One region of the Occultella kanbiaonis genome, then DNA from elsewhere that is predicted to be linked to it. Evidence: riboswitches for the same ligand, from Rfam matches in the RefSeq annotation. Region 1 holds a riboswitch; the other holds the start of a gene.
What was found. A riboswitch is a leader RNA that binds a small molecule or an ion and turns the genes downstream of it on or off. The one in region 1 is predicted to bind thiamine pyrophosphate.
Positions count from the first base shown of each region.

Region 2: another riboswitch for thiamine pyrophosphate. It lies ahead of GKS42_RS24275 (thiamine ABC transporter substrate-binding protein); the one in region 1 lies ahead of GKS42_RS20665 (YkoF family thiamine/hydroxymethylpyrimidine-binding protein).

Region 1 is NZ_CP046175.1:4,490,015-4,494,217, forward strand. It holds gene GKS42_RS20655 (ABC transporter ATP-binding protein) at 1-857, opposite strand, end outside; gene GKS42_RS20660 (ECF transporter S component) at 857-1,537, opposite strand; gene GKS42_RS20665 (YkoF family thiamine/hydroxymethylpyrimidine-binding protein) at 1,534-2,247, opposite strand; TPP riboswitch at 2,330-2,443, opposite strand; gene GKS42_RS20670 (MFS transporter) at 2,653-3,984, opposite strand; gene GKS42_RS20675 (MarR family transcriptional regulator) at 3,981-4,203, opposite strand, start outside.
Region 2 is NZ_CP046175.1:5,291,905-5,296,107, forward strand. It holds gene GKS42_RS24270 (ABC transporter permease) at 1-632, opposite strand, end outside; gene GKS42_RS24275 (thiamine ABC transporter substrate-binding protein) at 644-1,762, opposite strand; TPP riboswitch at 1,819-1,922, opposite strand; gene GKS42_RS24280 (DUF4235 domain-containing protein) at 2,037-2,291, shown strand; gene mnhG (monovalent cation/H(+) antiporter subunit G) at 2,316-2,681, opposite strand; gene GKS42_RS24290 (MrpF/PhaF family protein) at 2,678-3,019, opposite strand; gene GKS42_RS24295 (Na+/H+ antiporter subunit E) at 3,016-3,651, opposite strand; gene GKS42_RS24300 (Na+/H+ antiporter subunit D) at 3,648-4,203, opposite strand, start outside.

The DNA.
Region 1 (4,203 bases):
ACCAGACCCGCGCGCAGCGCGGCACGCCCGGGTGCGACCTCGCGGCCAAGCGCCAGGCCGACCTCGATCCCGGCCGGGAGCCACGCCCCGGCGCCCGCCAGGGCCACGCCGTGCTCGCGCAGGACCTGCGGCGTCGGCCCGGCGGCCCGGACCCGGCCGGCGTCATCGAGGACGACCACGAGCTCGGGCAGCCGCCCCAGCTCGTCGAGGCGGTGCTCGATGAGGATCTGTGCGGGTCCGGGTGCCGCGAGGAGCGCGCCGATCCGCCGGGCGGCCGCGGTGTCGAGCAGCGCCGTCGGCTCATCGAGGAGCAACACCTCCGGACGCGCCACGAGGGCCGCCGCGAGCGCGACCCGCTGACCCTGCCCGCCGGAGAGCTCGCCGGTGCGTCGCCCGATCAGGTCCGAGGCACCGACCGCCGCGAGCGCCGCACGCACCCGGGAGCCGATCTGCGCCGGCGGCACCGCTCGGTTCTCACAGGCGAACGCGACCTCGTCCACGACCGTGGGCAGGCACAGCTGGTCCGCGGGGTCCTGCGTGAGGGTGCCGACCCGCCCGGCCAGGACCGGCACGGGGGTGGTGGTCGGGTCGGTGCCGGCGATGCGGACCCGGCCGGTCACGTCGGCATCGATGGTGCCCGGGACCACCCCGGCGAGGACCCGTAGCACGGTGCTCTTGCCGGACCCGGACGAGCCCATCAGCAACAGCCGCTGCCCGGCGGGCACGTCCAGGTCCACGCCCGCGAGGGACGGTGCGGACGCCGTCGGGTAGTGCACCCGCAGGTCCCGCACGGTGACCGCGGCCGAGGGCTCGGGCGGCGTGCGGCGATCCGCGGCGGACGCGGGCGCGGCCGTCATCAGCGGGTGCGGGCGGCGCTGCGCTGGGCCCGCCCGATGGCGTAGTTGTCCAGCACGCCGGTGCGCAGCAGGGCGTCCCCGATGAGCTTCGCGAGGAGCCCGCAGAGCAGGATGCCGCTGGCGAACTGCAGGCCCACGCGCAGCGCGAAGAAGTCCTGCCCGGCCCATCCGAACCGGACCATCCCGAGCACCAGGTTGAACAGGGCTGCGCTGATCCCGGAGGCCAGGAACACGCCCCAGCCGTACCGGCGGTACCTGGTGAGCGCGAACGGGAGCTCGGCGCCGACGCCCTGGATCAGGCCGACCAGGAGCAGCATCGGTCCGACCGGTGAGGCCAGGAACACCACCTCGACGATCGCGGCGATGATCTCGACGACGATGCCGACGCCGGGCTTGCGGACGATGTAGACCGCGAGCGGGGCGACGACCATCCAGCCGCCGGCGAGGGCGTTCTGGGCGAGATCGCCGAACGGGCCCATCGCCACCTGGAGCCAGCCCCACAGCTGCACGAGGGCCCAGTAGAGGAAGCCGAAGACGACGGCGAGGGCGGCGAGGAGGACCAGGTCGTGCAGGGTGATCGGGGCCCGGCGGGGCGCGGTGGGGTCGGGGCGTGGGGTGCCCTGCTTCGGGGCGTTCTGGCCCTGGGCGTCCCGGCGTGGGCCTTCGGTTCGCGCGCTCATCGGTCGCCCGCAGTGCTCGGCGAGCTGGGCGAGTTCAGCGAGATGGTCGCGTGCGTGGCCACATGCCGGACGGACCGGCCGACGGTGAGCCAGGCGTCCCCGATGGTGGTGAGCACGTCGGCGAGGTCGCCGTCGAGGCGGGTTGCGAAGTGTTCGCTGCGGGTGAGCGTGCCCCGCTCGCGGGCGTCGTCGATGGCGGCGTAGATGGCGCTCATGTGATCGCCGTCGGGACCGTCGTGCAGGGGGTACAGCGACCAGTGCGCGGCGGCGCGCAGACCGGTGGGCGGGATCGGCGCGAGCCGCTCCGGAGCGAACGCGACGCCGTCGGCCACCTCGCAGGCGACCTCGCCCGGGCAGCCGCGGGAGAGCAGCACCTGGGCCACGGTGTGCACGCCGGTGCGCCCGGCCCGCGCGATCACCGCGGTGAGGTAGCCGACCACATCGGACTCGGTGCCACGTACGAACGTGGAGACGTCGTCGGTGACGACCTCGAGCCCGGCCGGACGGTCCACGGCGAGGGCATCGATGATGACCTCGACGAACCGATCCGTGAGCGGAAGCAGCGTGAACCGGGCACCGACGCCGTACGCGCCCGGGGTGGGCGACGCCTCGGCGGACGTGCCGGCGGCGGGGATGGAGCCGTTGGTCGGTGCCGTGGCGGCGGCGGTGGCGGGTGCGGGCGGAGTGAAGGGGCTGGTGACTTCGGGCATCGTCGGGTCCTCTCGTCGAAGGACCCCCGGCGAGTGCACGACGCCGGGCCCAACCCACGTCGGAGACCTCCGGCACGGGTCGTGCCCGACAACTGCCCTACTCCCTACGCTGGTGCTAACCAGTTCAGGTTCCTCGGGTCTGCGGCCGGTGTACCGACCGCACTCTCAGCGCCAACGCGCTCCCCGGGGGCTATGTCACGGCCACCCTAGCCCCGAACCTGTACCGCGGAGCAGGCGCCGTCCAATCCGTGGACGGCTACCGGCCGGAGATGGACCGCGCGAACTCGCTGCGCCGCCGACCCAGTCACCTGGCCCTCGAGTTAGTCATGAACAACCGCCTACCTCGACGGCTGGGTGACTACATCGACCACGCCGTCAGCCGCATCATCAAACCCGTGCGCTGGGTCACGCGGCCTGGCCGCCGTCGGTGGCCTGCTGGGAGGCGACCTCCACGCGGGCGCGTTCGCGGGCGGCGCGCTCCTCGGCGTTCGTGAGGATCAGGTGCGGGCGGCGGCGCAGCCGGTAGGACACCTCGATCTGCCAGTTCCGGTGCGCCCACAACGCGGCCGCCGCGGCCACCAGCACCGAGGCGATCGCGCCGATCCCGATGGACCAGCGCGGCCCCCAGGCCTCGGCGACCCAGCCCACGAACGGGGAGCCGATCGGGTTCCCGGCGAACAGCACCACCACGTACAGGCTCATCACGCGGCCCCGGATCGCGGGGTCGGTGCCGATCTGGATGGCGGCGTTCGCGGTCGTGAGCATGGTGATGGAGAAGAAGCCCACCGGGATGCACGCGAGCGCGAAGAGCTCATAGGTGGGCGCGAGCGACATCAGGCCGGAGAACACTCCGAACAGCGCGGCGGCGGCGATCACGCTGCGCACCCGGGGCTGCTTGCGCCGAGCGGCGAGCAGCGCGCCGGCGAGCGACCCGATCGCGAGGATCGAGCCGAGGATGCCGTACTCGCTCGCGTCCTTGCCGAACTCGATCCGGGCCATCACCGCGGAGGTGAGCTGGAAGTTCAGGCCGAGTCCGCCCACCACGAACACGACGATCATGATCATCATGATGTCGCTGCGGTGCCGGACATAGGCCATCCCGGCCCGCAGTTGCCCCTTGGCGCGCGCGATCCGTGGCGACACGTGCAGCTCGGCGGTACGCATGATCGCCATCACGAAGATGGTCGCGGCGAACGAGACCGCGTTGATGATGAACACCCAGCCCGGTCCGACGAGTGCGATCAGGAGCCCGGCCGCGCCGGGTCCGATCAGCCGGGCAGCGTTGAACGACGCACTGTTCAGGGCGACCGCGTTCGCGAGCCCGCTGGCCGGCACGAGCTCGGAGACGAACGTCTGCCTGGCCGGGGCGTCGAACGCGCTCGCCACCCCGAGCAGGGTCGCCAGCACGTACACGTGCCACAGCTCGGCGTGCCCGAACAGCACGAGCGCACCGAGAGCCACCGCGAGCAGACCGAGGATGCCCTGCGTTGCCATGAGCAACTTGCGCCGGTCGATCCGGTCCGCGAGCAGGCCGGCGTACGGGCTGAGCAGCACCGACGGCGCGAACTGCAGCCCGGTGACGATCCCGACGGCGAGGCCCGAGTCGTCGGACAGTTCGGTCAGGACCAACCAGTCCTGGGCGATCCGCTGCATCCAGGTGCCCACGTTGGCCACGAGGGCACCGGCGAACCAGAGCCGGTAGTTGTAGTGCCTCATCGAGGCGAACATCGCGCTCACTGGGTGTAGATCCTCCGCATGATCTCCTCGGCGTCGGAGAGCGTCTGCCGTTCGGCGGGCGTCAGGGATGCGAGCCGTCGGGAGAGCCACTGGTCCCGACGGCGCCGCGTGGCGATGATGTGCTGCTCGCCCGCCTCCGTGAGCGAGACGACGACCTGTCGCTTGTCCCCCGGGTGGGCCGCCTTGGTGACCATGCCGAGGTCCATCAGGGTCTGGATC
Region 2 (4,203 bases), 800 kb from region 1:
GCCGGTGTCAGCGCGGGCAGGGTCACCGTCAGGAACGCCCGCCACGGTGGGGCGCCGAGGGCGCGGGCGGCCTGCTCGGTGCGCGGGTCGAGGCGCTCCCACAGACCGCCGACGGTGCGCACCACCACCGTGTAGTTGAAGAACACGAGCGCCAGGACGATCGCGGTGAACGTGCCGTCCAGGTGCAGGAAGCCGAGCGGACCGCCCTCGGTGAGCAGGGACCGGAACGCGACGCCGACCACCACCGTCGGCAGCACGAACGGCACCGTCACGAACGCCCGCACCAGCGCCCGGCCGCGGAACGTGCGCCGGTACAGCAGGTACGCGCCGGGCAGCCCGAGCAGCACCGCGAGCGCGGTGCCGAGCAGGGCCTGGACCAGGGTGAGCCGGATGATCCGCCAGGTCCTGGGGCGGGCGAAGACCTCCGCGAACCCGGAGAGGTCGAGGGCGCCGTCGGTGGTGAAGCCGCGCGCGACCAGCGTCGCGACCGGCCACGCGAAGAACACGGCGAGGAACGCGAGCGGGATCGCGCCCGCCACCACCCAGGCGACGGCGCTGCGCCGTCGGGCCATGCCGGCCCGGCCCCGGGTGCGCACCACCGTGTTCCCCGTGTCCTTCACGCGGCCGGACATCGACGCGATCCTCAGCCGATCACCGTGTCGGTCCAGGTCTGGATCCAGGCATCCCGGTTCGCGGCGATGTCCTCGGGTGCGACCTCGAACGGCTCGGGCGCGAGCGGTGCGAACGTGGTCCAGGACTCGGGCAGCTCGACGCGGTCGTCCACCGGGTAGACGTACATCTGGCCGGGAATGTCGGCCTGCACCGCCTCCGTGAGCAGGAAGTCGATGAACGCCCTTGCCCCCTCGGGGTTCTCGGCCCCGGCGAGCACCCCGGCGTACTCGACCTGCCGGAAGCAGGTGTCCAGGAGCGCCCCGGTGGGGGCGGAGTCCGCACCCTCGGCCACCTCGAACGCCGGCGACGTCGAGTAGGAGAGCACGATCGGGTAGGCGCCGGCGCCGGTGGACCCGGAGAAGTCCACCGAGTATGCGTCCGACCAGCCCTGCACCACCTTGAGGCCGTTCGCGGACAGGTCCGCCCAGTAGTCGACCCAGCCGTCCTCGCCGAACGCGCCGACGGTGGCGAGCAGGAACGCGAGCCCGGGCGAGGAGGTGGCCGGGTTGGGCACCACGGTCAGGCCCCGGTACTCGGGGGCGAGCAGGTCCTCGAGCGTGGCCGGTTCGGCGATGCCGTGCTCGGTGAACCAGGTGTGGTCCACGTTCAGGCACACGTCGCCTACGTCGATCGGGGTGAGCGAGCCGGCGTCGTCGGCGAGGTACTGCTCGGCGCTGCCGGGTAGGTCCGCGGGTGTGTACGGCTCGAACACCTCGGCGTCGATCGCCCTGCTCGCGAAGGAGTTGTCGACGCCGAACGCGACGTCGCCGAGCGGGGAGTCCTTGGTGAGGATCAGCTGGTTCACGAGGGCGCCGCCGTCGCCGGGGGCGCTGAACTCGAGGGTGTAGCCGGAGTCGGCCTCAAACGCCGTGATCAGGTCCTCGGAGAGGCTGAACGAGTCGTGGGTGACGACCCGCACGACACCGCCGCCGTCGGCGCTCGGGTCGGCTCCGCCGTCGTCCCCGCCGCCGCCGGCGAGCGAACATCCGGCGAGCGCGATCGCGGCGAGGGCGGTCAGCCCCGTCGCGGCGCGACGGCGCCTCACCGTCGCGGGCCGCGGGCCGCGGGATCTACGTGCATGGTGGAACATGTGCGTCCTCCTCAACTGGAATTGAGAAGGGGTCCAAGCGGTGCGTGAACACCACATGGGAGAGGAACTCGACTCCCTTCGCCGGTGCTAGCCGGAGCAGGTTCGAGGGTCTGCGGCGGACCGCACTCTCAGCGCCGGTGGCGCTCCCCTGTCGTTATGGCCCAACGGTACACCGCGCCCGGGTCACCGGTGCCCGGGCGCCGACTCACCGGGCGGAAGCCGGTCCGCGCCGGATAGGGTGACCAGAGCCGATCCGCAATCACCAGGAGTGCTCATGAACGCCCAGAAGATCGTGACCACCGTCGCCGCCATCGCTGCCGGGTTCGCGGCCAACAAGCTCATCTCCCTGGTGTGGAAGGGCGTCACCGGGCACGAGCCACCGACCGGTGACGCGGACGACGGCGAGATCAGCCTCGGCGAGCTGGTCGTGTTCGCGGCGGTCAGCGGCGCCATCGTCGCGTTCGCGCGCACGTTCGCCACCCGGACCGCAGGCAAGTGGATGGCACGCGGGGACATCGAGAAGGCCTGAGCCCCTGCGCTGTGCGGCCCGCTCTCAGCGGTCCGCGTCCTCCCGGGCGGCCCGCAGGTCGTCGGTGAGCTCGTCGACCACGAGCAGGTCGGAGCGCACCTTGCCGGTGCGGTAGCCGGCCCGGCCCACCATGTGCGCCGACACCGGCGCGGTGATCAGCTGGAACAGCACCACGAGGGTGAGCTTCCAGGTCACCTGTGAGGTGCCGAGCGCCAGGGCAAGGCCGGTCATCATGAGCACCAGGCCGAGCACCTGGGGCTTGGTCGCGGCGTGCATCCGGGCGAGCAGGTCGGGGAACCGGGTCACGCCGATGGCGGCGATCAGGGTGAGCAGGCTGCCCAGGACCAGGAACACCGAGGAGGCGACCATGGCAATGTCCGACCAGTTCACGACTCCTCCTCCAGCTCGGCCCGCACCTTGGCATCGGCCTCGGCGATCTCCTCGGGGGTGAGGATGTGCCGCTCCGCTTCGGGCTCCGCGGCCGCGAATCGGGCCAGCGTCACCGACCCGACGAACCCGACGAGCGCGAGCACCATGAGGACGGGCACCAGGTCCACCCGGCCGGACCAGGCGGACAGGATCGTCAGGCAGCCGATGATCGCGGCCACCATGACGTCGATCGCGACGATGCGGTCGAGCATGCTCGGCCCACGCTCGACCCGGCTCATGGCAAGGATGGCCGCCGCCGTCAGCAGCACCCCGCACGTGATCAGCACACCCACGCTCATCGGGTCACCGTCCCTTCACCATCGGTCGGGCGGGCATGGTCGACGGCGGGGGTTGCGTTCGGCCCGTCGCCGCGGCCACGCTTCCACGGCCGGGGCGGCAGGCCCGCCGCGGCGATGTCGGCGTCCGTCGCGAGCGCGTAGAGCACGCGCCGCTCCTGGGCGAGGACGTCGGCCTTCGCCTTCTCGACCCCGCCCGCGGCCGGCACGTCCAGGACGTGCACGTACAGGGTGCCGGAGAGCCGGTGGGCCTCCACGATGATGGAGCCGGGCACGAGCGAACACAGCACCGCGGTCAGGGTCAGGAACAGGTCGGAATGCCCACGCAGCGGCACCCGGATCACGGCGCCGTGCGGGTCGTGACCGAATCGCAGGGCCTGCCGGGCCACCTGCACCGAGGCCAGCACGACGTCGACCGCGAACTTCCCGAGCAGGATCGTGGTGCCGATGACGGAGACCCGGCCCTCGAAGCCGATCCGGGGCATCGGCATGACCGTCATGACGAACAGCCCGATGACCGCACCGGCAAGCACGTTCGCCAGGCTCAGCTCGCCCCAGAACAGCACCCAGAGGATCGTCAGCCACAGCACCATCGGGAGCTTCTCGAGCCACTTGCGTGGTCCGCCCGCCCTCATCCGTCGTCACCCCCGGCCGCGTCGGAGTCACCTTCGCCCCGGTCACCACGGACCAGAACCGAGTCGATGTAGGGGGTCTGCGCCTGCAGGTCCCGGGCCGCGGCGTCGGTGTAGCTGTACAGCGGGCCTCCGATCACGGCGAACAGCACACCGAGGGTGGCCAGGACGGCGGCGGGCCCGAACATCGAGCGGGGCGTGGTGCCCTCGGGGAGTTCCTCGGGGGCCTCCTGCCAGAACGCCTTGTTCCAGGCCTTGACCACCGCGTACAGGGTCAGCAGGGAGGTGAGCAGACCACCGGCGACCGTCGCCAGGGCCAGCGGCGTCCCGAGTTCCAGACCGGCCTGGAGCAGGCCGACCTTGCCGAGGAAGCCTGACATCGGCGGGATGCCGGCCAGGTTCATGGCGGGCACGAAGAACAGGATCGCGAGCGCCGGAGCGAGTTTGCCCAGGCTGCCGAGTTTCTCCAGCGAGGTGCTGCCGCCGCGCCGCTCGATCAGGCCCGCGACCAGGAACAGGGCGGTCTGCACGGTGATGTGGTGGGCGACGTAGAAG